4 regions of the Nonomuraea monospora genome follow, and region 1 is predicted to be linked to each of the others. Evidence: riboswitches for the same ligand, from Rfam matches in the RefSeq annotation. Region 1 holds a riboswitch; each other region holds the start of a gene.
What was found. A riboswitch is a leader RNA that binds a small molecule or an ion and turns the genes downstream of it on or off. The one in region 1 is predicted to bind cyclic di-AMP.

Region 1 (3,548 bases):
TGAACAGGATCACGAAGTCGATGATCCTGGCCACCAGTCGCTGCCACCACTCGGCGAGCGGCGCCGGCGCCCCGGGGGGCTGCACGCCGACCGGCTGGCCGTAGGCCTGCCCGTAGCCGGGCTGCTGGCCGTAGCCGCCCTGCCCGTACTGCTGCGGCTGCTGGCCGTAGCCCTGCTGACCGTACTGCTGGTCGTAGCCCTGCTGGCCGTAACCGGGCTGGGCGTAGCCGGGCTGGGACTGCTGCTGCTGTCCGTACTCCTGCTGGCCGTAGCCCTGCTGCTGCTGACCGTACTGGCCCTGCTGGCCGTAGTCCGGCTGGGACTGCGGCTGCTGACCGTACTGGGCCTGCTGGCCGTAGCCGGGCTGCGACTGCTGCTGCCCGTACTGCTGGCCGTAGTCGGGCTGCGACTGCTGCTGCTGCCCGTATTGCTGACCGTAGTCCGGCTGGGACTGCGGCTGCTGACCGTACTGAGCCTGCTGGCCGTAGCCGGGCTGCGACTGGGGCTGCTGGCCGTACTGCTGGCCGGAGGCCGGCTGCTGGCCGTAACCCTGCTGGCCTGAGGCCGGCTGCTGGCCGTAGCCCTGCTGCTGCCCGTAGCCCTGCTGGTCGCCGTACTGCTGGCCGTAGCCGGGCTGGGACTGCTGCTGCTGGCCGTAGCCCTGCTGCTGTTGCTGCCCGTAACCCTGCTGCTGGCCGTACTGAGCCTGCTGGCCGTAGCCGGGCTGGGACTGCTGCTGCTGGCCGTAGCCCTGCTGCTGCTGACCGTACTGCTGCTGGTCGTAGCCCTGCTGCCCGTAGCCCTGCTGCTGGCCGTGCTGGGGTTGCTGGCCATAGCCCTGCTGCTGGCCGTAGCCCTGCTGCTGCTGGCCATACTGGGGCTGCTGACCGTAGGCGTCGTCCGCCCGGTAGCCGACCACAGTCACGTCCGGGTCGGGCTCGCCGGGGTGGCGGCCCGCGTTCTGCTGCCCGTAAGGGGGATTCTCGCCGGATTCGTCCTGTGGATACGGCGGCTGTCCGGTGCTCACCGTGTCACCTCGCTTCGAGTGCGCATGTGGCACGTGTCAGGACACATGCCTGTGCTGCCCAACGTATCGACATAGGTATCAACAATCACCTTTCCATCTGGTCAAGGTCCGCGTCACCCGATGTCAGATGGAGCAGCATGCGGGTGTTGCCCAGGGTGTTCGGTTTGACGTGTTCCAGGTCGAGGAACTCCGCCACGCCCTCGTCGTACGAGGCCAGGAGTTCGGCGTACACCTCTGGTGAGACCGGCGTGCCCTGAATCGGGCGAAAGCCGTGCCTCGCGAAGAAGTCGACCTCAAAAGTCAGACAGAATACACGTCGCAGACCCAGATCCTTGGCGTGCTGTATCAGTGCCGAGACGATCCGATGGCCGACGCCCATGCCGCGGCACGCGGGATCCACGGCTACGGTGCGGACCTCGGCGAGGTCCTCCCACAACACGTGGAGCGCGCCACAGCCGACAACCTGCCCGCCCAGCTCTGCCACCCAGAACTCCTGCACGTCCTCGTACAGGGTCACGGTGGCCTTCTCCAGGAGCCGCGGGCCCGCGCCCGCGTAGGTGTCGACCAGACGCCTGACCGTCCGCACGTCGGGCGTGCGGGCACGCCGGACCACCACCGCGGTCTCGGGCCCGGTCTCGGACGTTCTCAGCTCGGCCACCTGCTCCATGGCTCTCCAGAGTACAGATGTCATTACGGCTCAGACTTAACTCCCATGTCTCGCCCCATCCTGTTACATCAGGTGGCCATATGAGCACGCTTCCCGCATCCGGCTGAAGCCGCAACGAAGGGGACATAAAGCCCGTTCTGCACGGCCAGGCACGAGATCACCTTGTGACCCTTCGGTTGTGAAACCTCTATGAACTCGGCAGTTCCGGTTGAGCACGAACTCGGAGTGCATTAGTGTCCAGCGACGATGTTCCCCGCGTGTCGCGCGCGCGGGGCACGCCCAATCCCCGCGAGGGGAGCCGGGGAACCACAGGCGGCGACCCCCATCGCCGCCCCCGGGGTGAATCCGAGTCGGTTCGGTAGGGCTGCTCCGGCCCGAACCCGTCAGCTAACCCGGTCGGCGTCGAGGAAGGGAGCATGGTTGGTGCGCACGCGCAACGGCGGGGAGAAGGCGGCGGGCAGGCACGCCCGCCCTCAGGAACGGCTCGGGCGATCACGCCGCCTGGGCGGTGTGGTGAGTCTCACACTCGCCGCCCTCCTGATAGCCATTCCCGTCGGCCCCGCCTCCGCCGACCCGGAACCGTCACTCCAGGACCTGGCCAAGCAGGTCGAGAAGATGCACAACGAGATCGAGACGCTGACCGAGGAGTACAACGGCCAGCGCGAGAAGCTCAAGACCGCCAAGAAGGCCGCCGACGCGGCGCAGAAGACGCTCTCGACCAGCGAGGCCGATCTGGAGGCCAAGCGCGCCAAGGCCGCGATGCTGGCGCAGAACGCGTACATCACCGGCGGGCTGAACCGCATGCTGGCGTTCGCCACCTCCAGCGACCCCGACACCTTCCTCGACCGCGCCGCCACCATGGACGTGCTGGAGCAGCAGCAGGGCGCGGAGGTCAACCAGGTCACCGCGGCCAGGGAGGCCGCCGAGCGCGCCAGGGCGGGCGCCAAGGCCCGCATCGACGAGGTCCAGGAGATCGTCTCCGACCTCGACGGCAAGCGCGACAAGATCACCAAGCTGGTCACCAAGGTCGAGAGCAACCTGTTCAGGCGGGCCCTGGGCGAGGCCGGCCGTCCCGGCACCCGGGCGCAGCGCGTCAACCTGCCGATCGCCGGCAGCGGCAAGGCCGCGCAGGCCGCCCGCTGGGCGCTCACACAGCAGCTCAAGCCGTACGTCTGGGGCGCGGAAGGCCCCGGCTCCTACGACTGCTCCGGCCTCGTCATGGCGGCCTACCAGAAGGTCGGCATCTCCCTGCCGCACTACACCGGCAGCCAGTGGACCGCGGGCAGGCACATCTCACGCGAGGAGCTGCGGCCCGGCGACCTGGTGTTCTTCTACAGCGACCTGCACCACGTCGGCATCTACCTCGGCGGCGGCATGATGGTGCACGCGCCGCAGACCGGTGACGTGGTGCGGATCGCCTCGCTCGCCAACAGGCCGTTCGCGGGCGCGGTACGCATCGCCGACTGACCTCCCCGTGCCTCCCCGCCGCTAGATCAACTGGCGGCGGGCCGCCCAGGCCACGGCTTCGATCGCCGTGGCGACACCGATGCGATCACAGATGCCGCGTAACCTGCGGCGCACCGTACGCCCGCTGATATCCAGGCGTCTGCCCACCCGGTCGACCGTGACTCCCTTGGCCAGCTCCGCCAGCAGCGCAAGATCCGCATGGCTCAGCTCAATGCCTTCAGTGAGCACATCCATCGGGAGCCCTCCCCCCCAACAGCTGAACAGTGGCCTCGGGACCGGGCCAAAGTCGCTCCTCGCAGACGGTAAACGCATCGTGGAAAGGTCGTCAAGCATGACAATCTCTGCTCTTGACGAGCGCTATTGACATGATCCGATATATGTGACCTA
Region 2 (3,548 bases), on a different contig from region 1:
GGGCGCGCTCGGCGGCTCCAAGGACATGGACCTCCAGGTCGCCGCGGCGGGCAACACCGAAGTGGTCAAGGCGAAGCTCCGCACGATCGACTCGCTCGGGCTCAAGGACAGCATCGAGGACATCCTGATCACGCTGACCAACCAGTACCACATCATCCGGCCGATCACCGGCCGCAGCGGCAAGGGCCTGTTCCTGTACCTGGCGCTCGACCGTAATCGGTCCAATCTGGCGATGGCCCGCCACCAACTCCGGGGCATCGAGGAGAAGCTGGAGGTCTGACGCCCGTTCCGGTGGCCCGGCTCCGCGAGGAGCGGGCCACCGGCGGGGGCTCTACGGCGGTGCCAGACCGCCGGCCACCGACGCGGGCTCAGGCCGACGTCAGCTTGGTGATCTCCGCGACGAAGCTCGGCCAGAGCTCGCGCGGCAGGTCGTGCCCCATCCCCGGGTACGTCACCAGCCGCGCCCCCGGGATGGCCGCGGCCGTGGCCTGCCCGCCCACCAGCGGCACGAGCGGATCCGCCTCCCCGTGCAGCACCAGCGCGGGCACCTTGACCTGGGCGAGCGCCGCCGTGCGGTCACCCGAGCCCATGATCGCGGCGAGCTGCCTGGCCGTGCCCGCCGGGTCGAAGCAGCGGTCGTACGCCAGCGCCGCCAGCGCCTTGATCCGCTCCTGGTCCAGCTCGTAGCCCGGCGACCCGATGGTCGACCAGGTGCGCACCGCCTGCTCCAGCACCGCCTCACGGCCCTGGGGCGGCCTGCCCATCAGGATCGCGGCGGCGGCCTCCGTGGGCGGGGCGATGGACGGGCCGGGCGTGGACATGATCGAGGTCAGGGTCAGCACCCGCTCGGGGTGCCGGATCGCCAGCGTCTGGGCGATCATCCCGCCCATCGAGGCGCCCACGATGTGGGCCGCCGTCCAGCCGAGCACGTCCATGAGGGCCGCGGTGTCGTCGGCCAGGTCGTCCAGCAGGTAGGGCGGCGCCGCTCCCATCGCGGGGGCGCCGTGCTCGTGCAGGTGCGTGGACAGGCCGGCGTCGCGGTTGTCGAAGCGTACGACGTGGTGTCCCTGCTCGGCGAGGAGCTCGCAGAGCGTCTCGTCCCACTGGATGAGCTGGGCGCCGAGCCCCATGATGAGGAGCAGGGGACGCCCGGCCGGTGAGCCGAAGCTCTCGTAGGCGATGTCGATGCCGTTGGCGGCTGCGCGCATGGTCACGACCACCAGAATGTCATTCTGGTGGCCGCCGCGTAAAGGTGTCCGCATTCCGGGAGCGCGCACTGGGGTCGGCGCGCGTCCGGATCAGTGCGCGTCGAGGTCAGCGCAGGTCGGGATCCGCACACGCCGGGATCTGCGCGCGTCGGGATCCGCGCAGGTCGGGATCCGCGCGCGTCGGGATCCGCGCAGGTCGGGATCCGCGCGCGTCGGGATCCGCGCGCGTCGGGATCCGCGCGCGTCGGGATCCGCGCAGGTCGGGGTCAGCGTACGAGGAGGGCGCGGAGGCGTTCTCCGCCGAGGATCAGGCCGCCGCCCGCCATGGACAGCACGCCCGCCGTCAGCGCGCCACCGACCAGGCCCGACTCCTTCGGCTCGCCCACGGGCGCGTTGAGGAGCTGGCCGCCGGCGGAGGAGGACTCCTCCTCGGGCCGCGGCGGGGTCGCGGGGTTCGTGTCGCGCTCGGCCCACGCGCCGGTGGAGAACGGCACCGGATAGTTCTTCTTGCCCACCCCGGAGCCCCACTTGGTGATGACGTAGTCGACGTCGATGTGGCCCTCGCCGCCGATCCCGTCCACGCCCAGCGTGCTGGAGTTGAACTCGCCGCCGGTCAGCTCGGCGAAGGTCTTGGCGTCGAGGTCCAGCATGATGCCGCGGTTGGACGGCGTGCCAGGCCCGCGGTCACCGACGAAGAAGGGCATCTTCTTGCCCTTGTAGACCACGTAGCCCTCGGTCAGCAGCGGCCAGCTCGGGCTGGCGGCCAGCCCCTTCTGCATCGGCTTGCCGCTGGCCGGCAGGCCCGTGTCACCGGCGCGGCCGGAGGCGTCGTCCCAGAAGTACGAGGCGGTGGTCGAGCCCTTGAGCAGGATCTTCTGGTCGGTGTCGGAGTCGGCGTGGGCGGCGGTGCCGGCGATGGTCAGCGCTCCGACGGTGGAGGCGGTGAGCACGGCGAGGGAACGCAGGCCAAAACGGGCAGACATGAAGCAGCAAAACCCTTCACTGGGGGACAGGGAGGTTGCACTCACGGAAAAGGGCGCGGCGCAGCAGAACGCCGCGAGGTCGCTACGCGGAGCGCAAGATACGAGTCTTCGGGGAAGGGGGCCGCTCAGTGGGCGGCCGGCAAGACGCGGTCCGGGGGTACGACGCGCTGATGCATGAAGTAACTTGTCCTCTCCATCACGCCTACCGGGTTAGCTGACGGGTTCGGGCGTGGAGATGCCCTACCGGCACAGGGCCGGATTCACCCCAACGGAGGTGGTTCCCCGGTTCCCGAGGGTTCGGGATTCGGCGCCAACCGGTGGTCCCTCTGGGGTAAGGACTAGGTCACCGGCTGGTAATGGCGATTACCTTAGCCACGGAATCGGACATCTGCCAACTATTCACCATGAATCGCCATAAAGATCTACCTTGTCACGGGAAGAAAAAAGGGGGCACGGCATGCCGTACCCCCGCGCGAATTTCAGCCTCAGCCGCCGCTCTTGCGCCTGAACGATCTTTTACTCGCAGCCGGGCCGTGCGCCCCGTGGATCTTTGATGGGTCGCCGCCCCTGCCACCCGCGCCCGAGCCCGCGCCCTGGTTGCGCTTGCGCTCCAGCGCCTCGCGGAACTTGCGCTTCATCTCGTCCTCGGGAGTTTCGCTGACTTCCGGCTCCGGTGTATCCGCCATGAGGACCTCCATGGTGTTGGGGACAGTTCACAGCTTCGCACGGCACCGCTTATGACGCGAAACCGGGCTCACCACGAAGTGAAGGCCAGCAACCGGAAGACCGGGTCGGGACCGCCCGAACGGCCCTGCCCGTGACCGACGAACCGCGACTCCCCGCTCAGCCGCAACCCCTGCCCGGCCGCCTCCGCGATGACCGGGCGGGCGTCGTCGAGCAGGTGCGGCAGCCAGATCGTGGTGACCGCGTCCACCGAACGGTCGCCCATCGGGAGCCTGCGCCCGTCCCCCAGCACCACCCGCACCCGTCCCGGCCATCCGCGCCATCCCGGCGGCGGCGTCCACGCCGAGCACCCGCAGCCCGCGCGCCGCCGGCTCCCCGGTCACCAGCCCCGTGCCGCAGGCGACGTCCACCAGCGCGCCGGACGGCTCAGGCACCAGGCCGCGCACCGCCTCCGCCGCCGCCCCGGGTCTCGTCGTACCGCCCGGCCTCCAGGTCGTAGTCGATCACACCAGGTAAAGGGGATCCGCTCCGTTCCTGGTGTTGTGTTGAGACGGGTGCGGACATAGATCCGGGGATGAGACTCCTCGGTCGTGACCTGGCGATGGATCTTGGGGCGGCGAGCACGCGGATCTACGTCAAACGCAAGGGAATCGTGCTCGACGAGCCCTCCGTC
Region 3 (3,548 bases), on a different contig from region 1:
AGCAACGACCCCAACGCCATGCTCTCGGGCTGGGCGGTCGCCGGGCAGCTCTCGCAGGAGCGCGCCGAGAAGCTGGCCGCCTTCGACCGTGAGAACAAGGGGCTGAAGGTCGAGCGCGACAAGGCCGAGGTGGCGCTGGACGACGCGGAGAAGGAGCGCGACTCCGTCGAGAAGGAGCGCGCCGAGATCCGCAAGCTGATCGCCCAGCAGAAGAAGCTGCTGGACAAGCTGGGTGCGTACAACCCCGGCAACCCCAACAGCACGGGCATCAAGTACACCGGGTCGGCCTCCGGCAGCGCCGCCGCGGCGCTGCGGTTCGCGTACGCGCAGGTGGGCAAGCCGTACATCTACGGCGGAACGGGGCCGCGCGGCTTCGACTGCTCCGGCCTGACGCAGGCGGCCTGGGCGGCGGCGGGAGTCTCGCTGCCGCGGACGACGTGGCAGCAGTGGGCGTGGGGGGCCAGCCGCAAGGTGTCGCTCGACGCGCTGCAGCCCGGCGACCTGATCTTCAGTGAAGGGCTCGGACACGTCAGCATCTACGCGGGTAACGGGCAGATCGTCCACGCGCCGCAGACCGGCGACGTCGTCAAGGTCGTCAAGCTCTCCGCCTACGGCCGTTCCCTGGTCGGAGCCATCCGCCCGTAGTCGCGGAGCCCGTTTCGGCCTGCTCTCGCGCGCATTTCCGGCCATCTACGATTCGGCATCGTAGATGGCTTTTCCATGCGCGGGAGCGCTCCCAGTGGCGTGGCTCACGTTTAAACCGTGTCAAATGTGACTTAGGTGACAATTGACGCCTGACAACCAGGCCGATCCGGAAGTGTGAGCAGGGTCACATTATGGTAACAGAACCTGGTGTTCCAGCAGGGGTTTCCGTCTTGACTGACCTCCCTATCTGATCTTTACAACCTGACTCACCCTTTGCCGATCCTTGACCTTTCGGCGTACCTTCTGGCGTCGTCGCGGTGCACAAGCCATGTCGCCGCGAACCCGCATCGGTCCCTCCCGATGTGAGACAGATAAAGATCCGCCGGCCGCTCCCCCGAGCATCCCCACATCATTCGATCGGGGCACGCGGCCTGCCGAATCCGTGCAGCCAGGAGCACGGAGCCGGGGACCCAGCGATCCCAATTCCCCAAGGGATCAGGGGTGAATCGGCGCGCCCATCGCGCCGTAGGGCGACTTCCACGCCCGAATCCGTCAGCTAACCCGGTAGGCGTTCGTGGAAGACACAAGGAGCAATCCTGTCTAATCCCCTGCAGAACCCCCGCCTGTCCCGCCTTGCCCTGAGTGGCGTAGCACTCACGATGACCGTGACGGCCGGAGGTCTGATCCTCCATGCCCCAACGGCTCAGGCGGAGACGACGAGCGAAGCGGCCACTCTGACGACGGTGAAGGCGCGAACCACCGCCAAGACGTCCCAGAAGGCCACGACGGCCCAGCTAAAGGCCGCCAAGCTCGCCCGGCAGAAAGCGAAGGCCCGCAAGGCCGTCGCCGTGGCCAAGAACCAGATCGGTGACCCGTACCGGTACGGAGGCACAGGGCCTGGTTCGTTTGACTGCTCCGGTCTCGTCCAGTTCGCCTGGAAGAAGGCCGGCGTCAAGCTCCCGCGCGTGGCGAGCAGCCAGTTCGCCCGCACCAGACAGAAGGTCTCCTGGCGCAACCTGAAGCCCGGTGACCTGATGTTCTTCAGCGGGCTCGGCCACGTGGGCATGTACGTCGGCAAGGGCAAAATGATCCACTCGCCGCGGACAGGTGAACGGGTACGCATCGACAAGCTGAGCGGATGGCGCCGATCGTCCTTCGTCGGCGCAGTTCGTCCCGGCATGTGAAGAAGCCCCGTCCGGATTCTTGGAGTATTTCCTGGATTCGGACGGGGCTCTCGCACGTCCGGCGCCCGCACGCGGGCAGGGGCACTACGATCGGGCATCGTGTTCGAGCAGGTGAGCCGGCGAGCCGTGGTGGCGGGCCTCCTGCTCCTCGTTCCCGCCGCCGCCACCCCGCTGCCGGACGCCCCCATCCTCCCTCCCGAGCTGCGCGACCTGTGGCCGGGGCGGCGCACGGCCGTCAGCCGCGGAGGCCGCGCCACCGTCGTGGCCCCCGCAACCGTCGCGGCCCCTGCAAACGTCGTGGCCCCTGCAACCGCCCGGCGCGAACCGCTCGACGAGCTGGCGCGCGGGGCCGACGCCGCGGGCGCGCGGGTCTCGGCCGTGCTCGGCAGGCCCGTACGCCCCCTGATCGTCCTGCCGGAGTCGGATCGCGACGCCGCCCGCCTGGCCGGGGCCGCACGGCTCGACGGGCTGGCCGCCGTGGCCGACGGCGGGCGCGTGATCGTCGTGCCGGAGGCGTTCGCCACGCTCAGCCGCATCGGCAGGGACGTGGTGCTGACCCACGAGCTGACCCACGTCGTGGCCGGCACGGAAGGGCTGCCCGTCTGGCTGTACGAGGGTTTCGCCGACTACGTCGGCTACCGCGACGCCGGACTGCCCGTGAAGACCGCCGCCGCCGAACTGGCCGCCGAGGTGCGCGCCGGACGGCTGCCGAACGCTTTGCCCGGACCTGCGGCTTTCGCGGCGGACGGGCGCGACCCGGACCGGCTCGCCCGGGCGTACCAGGAGGCCTGGCTGGCGTGTCGCTTCCTCGCTGACCGCTTCGGTGAGGGGACCCTGGTGTGGCTCTACCGTGCGGCCCGGGCCAGAGGCGTCGATCAGGCGCTCGCCTCGCTGGGGCTCTCCGTCGCCATACTGACGGCACGGTGGCGCGCGTACGTGCGGGATCAGCTCGGGTGAAGGGGAGGCAGATGAGCGATCGAGAAGACATCGGCGACGCGACACGGGAAGAGGAGGTGACGGACGGGGCGATGGCCGCCGTCTGCGCGGCCGGCCATCCGGACGAGGACGCGGCAGGCGGCGAGCGCGCCGGTCCCCGGGAGACGGCGGCGGCATCGGAGACGGCGTTCTCCCCGGAGCCGGTGGCACCGGAGACGGTCGCGTCGGCAGGCGGGGCCGGGGGCGAGCGCCGGGCGGAGGCGGCGGAATCGGAGGACGCCGCGTCCACGCGCCCGGCGGCCATCGCGCTGATCCTCCTGGGCCTGGTGATCCTGGCCGTGACCGCGTTCAGCACCCCTTGGCAGGTCCTGTCCGGCGGCCCGCCCGACCCGGCGCGCGACTTCAGCGCCGCCCAGCTCGCCAGGGCGCGGGCGTTCGACGCGGCCACCACCCTGCCGAGCTACATCGCGCTGGCCCTCACGATCATCATCGCGGGCATCCTGGTCGCCACCCCGTTCAGCGCCAGGGTGCTGGGCAGGCTGAAGGGCCCGTGGTGGGTGCGGGTCGTCCTCGGCACGCTGGTGATCACCGCGCTGGTCGAGCTGGTCAGGTGGCCGCTCGGCATCTGGGTCGAGACGATCCTGCGCGACTTCGGCCTGTCCACGCAGGACTGGGCCGCCTGGGCGGGCGACCGGCTGAAGAACCTCGGCGTGGAGGCGGTGCTGCTCTGCGTCATGCTGCTGGCCCTGGTGGCGCTGGCGCGCAAGGTGCGGCGCTGGTGGA
Region 4 (3,548 bases), on a different contig from region 1:
GCTCGCGCGGCTCGGCCAGCACCAGGCCGTCGGGCAGCCCCAGGGAGCGCAGCTCGCGCCGCGTGGCCTTCAGCGGCCGCAGGCCCGCCCGCGGCACGACAGCCGTCCGGGGGCCGAGAAGCCCGGCGTGGTGGGCCTCGACGGCGCACAGCATCTGGAGCGGGGACTCCACCCAGGCCGACGCCTGTTCGACCACTCGTTGCCCTCCCAGCGGGGTGATGGCCCGTTAACGACCGCTTCAAGCTAGCCCCACCGCCTTAAGCCCTCAGAAACGCGGCGTGAACAATGGAGGGTATGAATTCGCTCATGCTCAACACTGACGGCGTGCAGATCCCGCAGCTCGGCTACGGGGTCTGGCAGGTCCCGGCCGACGAGGCGGAGAAGGCCGTCTCCACCGCGCTCGAGACCGGCTACCGGCACGTCGACACCGCCGCCGCCTACGGCAACGAGGAGGGCGTCGGGCGGGCCGTGCGCGGGAGCGGGCTGCCGCGCGAGAAGGTGTTCGTGACCACCAAGCTGTGGAACGGCGACCACGGCCGCGCCGAGGCCGCCTTCGACGAGAGCCTCACCAGGCTGGGCCTCGACCACGTCGACCTGTTCCTGATCCACTGGCCGGTGCCGCAGCAGGACAAGTACGTGCAGGCGTGGAAGGCGATGGAGAAGATCTACCGTGACGGCCGGGCCAGGGCCATCGGGGTCTCCAACTTCACGGTGCAGACGCTCACCCGGCTCATGGAGGAGACCGGCATCACGCCCGCGCTCAACCAGATCGAGCTCCACCCGTACCTGCAGCAGCGCGAGATGCGCGCCTTCCACGAGGCCAACGGCATCCTCACCGAGGCCTGGAGCCCGCTCGGGCAGGGCCAGGGGCTGCTCGCCGACCCCGCGCTGGCGGTGCTGTCGGGCAAGTACGGCAAGACGCCCGCGCAGATCGTGCTGCGCTGGCACCTGCAGCTCGGCAACGTGGTGATCCCGAAATCCGTCACGCCCGCGCGGATCAAGGAGAACATCGACGTGTTCGACTTCATCCTCGACACCGAGGACATGTCGGCCATCGGCGCGCTGAACAAAGGACAGCGACTGGGGCCGGATCCCGACACGTTCAACATGACCTGAGTGACGGGCGTGACATTTGTGACGCCGCGCCCTTAATTACATATCCCCCCATAACCCTTCCTTTACCCGCCCTATAACATCGCCGACGTGCGAGATTTCACTTGGGGAATTGCGGCCACCGGCGGTATCGCCCGTACCGTGGGGGCCGCCATCGCGGCGGAGCCCCGCATGCGGGTGGCCGCCGTCGGCTCACGGAGCCTGGCCAGGGCGCAGGCCCTGGCCGCCACGCTGGGGGCGGAGTCGGCGTACGGCTCCTACGAGCAGTTGTGCGCCGACCCGGGGGTGGACGCGATCTACGTGGCCACCCCGCACGCGCAGCACCTGGAGGTCGCCGAGCCGGCCATCGCCGCAGGTAAAGCCGTGCTCTGCGAGAAGCCGCTGGCCGCCACCGTGGACGACGCGGAGAAGATGGTGCGCCTGGCGCGCGAGGCGGGCGTGTTCCTGATGGAGGCCATGTGGATGCGGTTCAACCCGCTCATCCGGCTCATCGCGGACGATCCGCGCTTCGGCGCGCTCCGCTCGGTGCAGGCCACGTTCGGCTTCGCCGCGCCCTACGACCCCGCCCACCGGCTGTGGGCTCCGGAGCTGGGCGGCGGCGCCCTGCTCGATCTGGGGATCTACCCGTTCGGGCTGGCCCAGCTCATCCTGGGCATGCCCGCTGACCTGCGCATCACCGGATCCCTGGCCCCCAGCGGGGTGGACGCGGAGGCGGCCGGGGCATTGCTCTACCCCGGCGGCCGACACGCTCTCGTGGCCGCCTCATTGCTCGGGAATTACCCGAACACCGCCTGTGTTGTAGGTACTCAGATGCGGGCGGACATCCCGGCGCCGTTCTGGGCTCCGCAGCGGATCGTTCTCACCGGGCCCTCCATGGAGCCGGAAGAGCATGTGCTCGATCCGGCGGACAACGGATATGCCGGAGAGCTACGTGAAGTCCGCGCCGCCACGGCCGAAGGCAGGACCGAATCCTCGATCATGCCTCTTGACGAATCCCTTGCCATGATGGGGCTTCTGGCCGACGCTCGCAGGCAGATTGCCTAGCTGAGCTTTTATGGATTTGTAATCCTCTTGCCTCATGTATTACCTTATGGGGCATCTCGGGACATAAGTCCGGTTTGTCCGGCTATGTCTGACCATCGCACGAAACATCGCAGGATCGTCCTGCGACCGCTGAATCCGCCTCCGCGCGGAACCGGGGACCCATGTCTTTGGGGCGAATCGGCACTCCGGTGCCGTAGGGCAGCTTCCACGCCCGAGCCCGTCAGCTAACCCGGTAAGCGGCATGGAAGCAAGGAGCACCTCCCTCGATGGCCATGAACCGTATCAACGCTGTGTCGAAGAGCAACATCGCCCGCGCCGCCCTCGGCGTCACCGTCATCGCCTCCGCCCTCGGCGCGAACGCCATGACGGCCAACGCCGACACCGCCACGGGCGTCGCCGCGGCCACCGCCGCCAAGCACCCCGCCACCGCCCTCGCCGCCCACAAGGCCGGCGCGGCGGACAACGACCGCACCGAGACCAAGATCACCGTCACCGCTGACCAGGTCCTGGCCATGGCCAAGGCCCAGGTCGGCACCTCCGAGAACTCCTACGGCGGCGGCACCAAGTTCCAGCAGTGGTACGCCGGCTCCCAGCGCGCCGGCGAGACCGTCGCCCGCGACGGCGGCAGCCGCTCCGCGTACCTGAACGCCGCCTGGTGCTCGATGTTCGTCTCCTGGGTCGGCGAGCAGACCGGCGCCCGCCCGCAGGTCGGCTGGGACGCCTACACCGTCGCCCACGCCAAGTGGTTCGCCGCCAACCACCGCTGGGGCACCACCGCCAAGCCCGGCGCCGTCGTGTTCTTCGCCTGGGACGGCGGCAAGAGCCTGAGCGACATCCAGCACGTCGGGTTCGTCGTCAAGGACAACCAGAACGGCACCATCTCGACGGTCGAGGGCAACACCGGCAACGGCAAGGTCGAAGAGCGTGTCCGGCCGAAGTCGCAGGTCGTGGGGTACGGGTACCCGCAGTACGCCGGCTGACCGGAACGTTCCAGGCTTCCTGCCCCTTGCCGTAGTGCGATCAGCGCGCGTCCCCTCCGGGGGGCGCGCGCTCTCGCATTTCCTGGCTAGTTCAGGACCACACCCGGTCGAGGAAGCCGGCGATGAGCGGCGCGATCTCCGCCAGGTGCGTCTCCAGCGCGAAGTGCCCCGTGTCGAACAGGTGCAGCTCGGCCCCCGGCACGTCACACAGGTAGGCGCGGGCCCCCGGCTCGGGGAAGAACGGGTCGTCACGGCCCCACGCGATGAGCGTCGGCGGGGTGTGCGAGCGCAGCCACGCCTGCCACGCCTCGTACCGCTCCACGTTCGTGTGATAGTCGAAGGCCAGCGCGACCTGCGCCTCCTTCCGGCCCGGCAGGTCGAGGAAGTACTGGTCGAGTATCCAGCCGTCCG

Region 2: another riboswitch for cyclic di-AMP. It lies ahead of ABD331_RS49840 (hypothetical protein); the one in region 1 lies ahead of ABD331_RS28865 (C40 family peptidase).
Region 3: another riboswitch for cyclic di-AMP. It lies ahead of ABD331_RS32930 (C40 family peptidase); the one in region 1 lies ahead of ABD331_RS28865 (C40 family peptidase).
Region 4: another riboswitch for cyclic di-AMP. It lies ahead of ABD331_RS23115 (CHAP domain-containing protein); the one in region 1 lies ahead of ABD331_RS28865 (C40 family peptidase).

What each region holds. Positions count from the first base shown of each region.
Region 1 is NZ_BAAAQX010000016.1:57,380-60,927, reverse strand. Features, by position in the region: gene ABD331_RS28875 (RDD family protein) at 1-1,027, opposite strand, end outside; gene ABD331_RS28870 (amino-acid N-acetyltransferase) at 1,113-1,694, opposite strand; cyclic di-AMP (ydaO/yuaA leader) riboswitch at 1,961-2,111, shown strand; gene ABD331_RS28865 (C40 family peptidase) at 2,118-3,161, shown strand; gene ABD331_RS28860 (LuxR C-terminal-related transcriptional regulator) at 3,183-3,395, opposite strand.
Region 2 is NZ_BAAAQX010000042.1:81,477-85,024, reverse strand. Features, by position in the region: gene ABD331_RS49850 (hypothetical protein) at 1-280, shown strand, start outside; gene ABD331_RS49845 (alpha/beta fold hydrolase) at 369-1,208, opposite strand; gene ABD331_RS49840 (hypothetical protein) at 1,475-2,191, opposite strand; cyclic di-AMP (ydaO/yuaA leader) riboswitch at 2,376-2,511, opposite strand; gene ABD331_RS49835 (DUF5302 domain-containing protein) at 2,677-2,877, opposite strand; gene ABD331_RS49830 (class I SAM-dependent methyltransferase) at 2,946-3,167, opposite strand; gene ABD331_RS49825 (rod shape-determining protein) at 3,450-3,548, shown strand, end outside.
Region 3 is NZ_BAAAQX010000019.1:203,992-207,539, forward strand. Features, by position in the region: gene ABD331_RS32925 (C40 family peptidase) at 1-645, shown strand, start outside; cyclic di-AMP (ydaO/yuaA leader) riboswitch at 1,068-1,231, shown strand; gene ABD331_RS32930 (C40 family peptidase) at 1,305-1,829, shown strand; gene ABD331_RS32935 (gluzincin family metallopeptidase) at 1,929-2,786, shown strand; gene ABD331_RS32940 (M48 family metallopeptidase) at 2,798-3,548, shown strand, end outside.
Region 4 is NZ_BAAAQX010000011.1:186,785-190,332, forward strand. Features, by position in the region: gene ABD331_RS23100 (hypothetical protein) at 1-196, opposite strand, end outside; gene ABD331_RS23105 (aldo/keto reductase) at 295-1,116, shown strand; gene ABD331_RS23110 (Gfo/Idh/MocA family protein) at 1,204-2,157, shown strand; cyclic di-AMP (ydaO/yuaA leader) riboswitch at 2,275-2,411, shown strand; gene ABD331_RS23115 (CHAP domain-containing protein) at 2,424-3,137, shown strand; gene ABD331_RS23120 (alpha/beta fold hydrolase) at 3,229-3,548, opposite strand, start outside.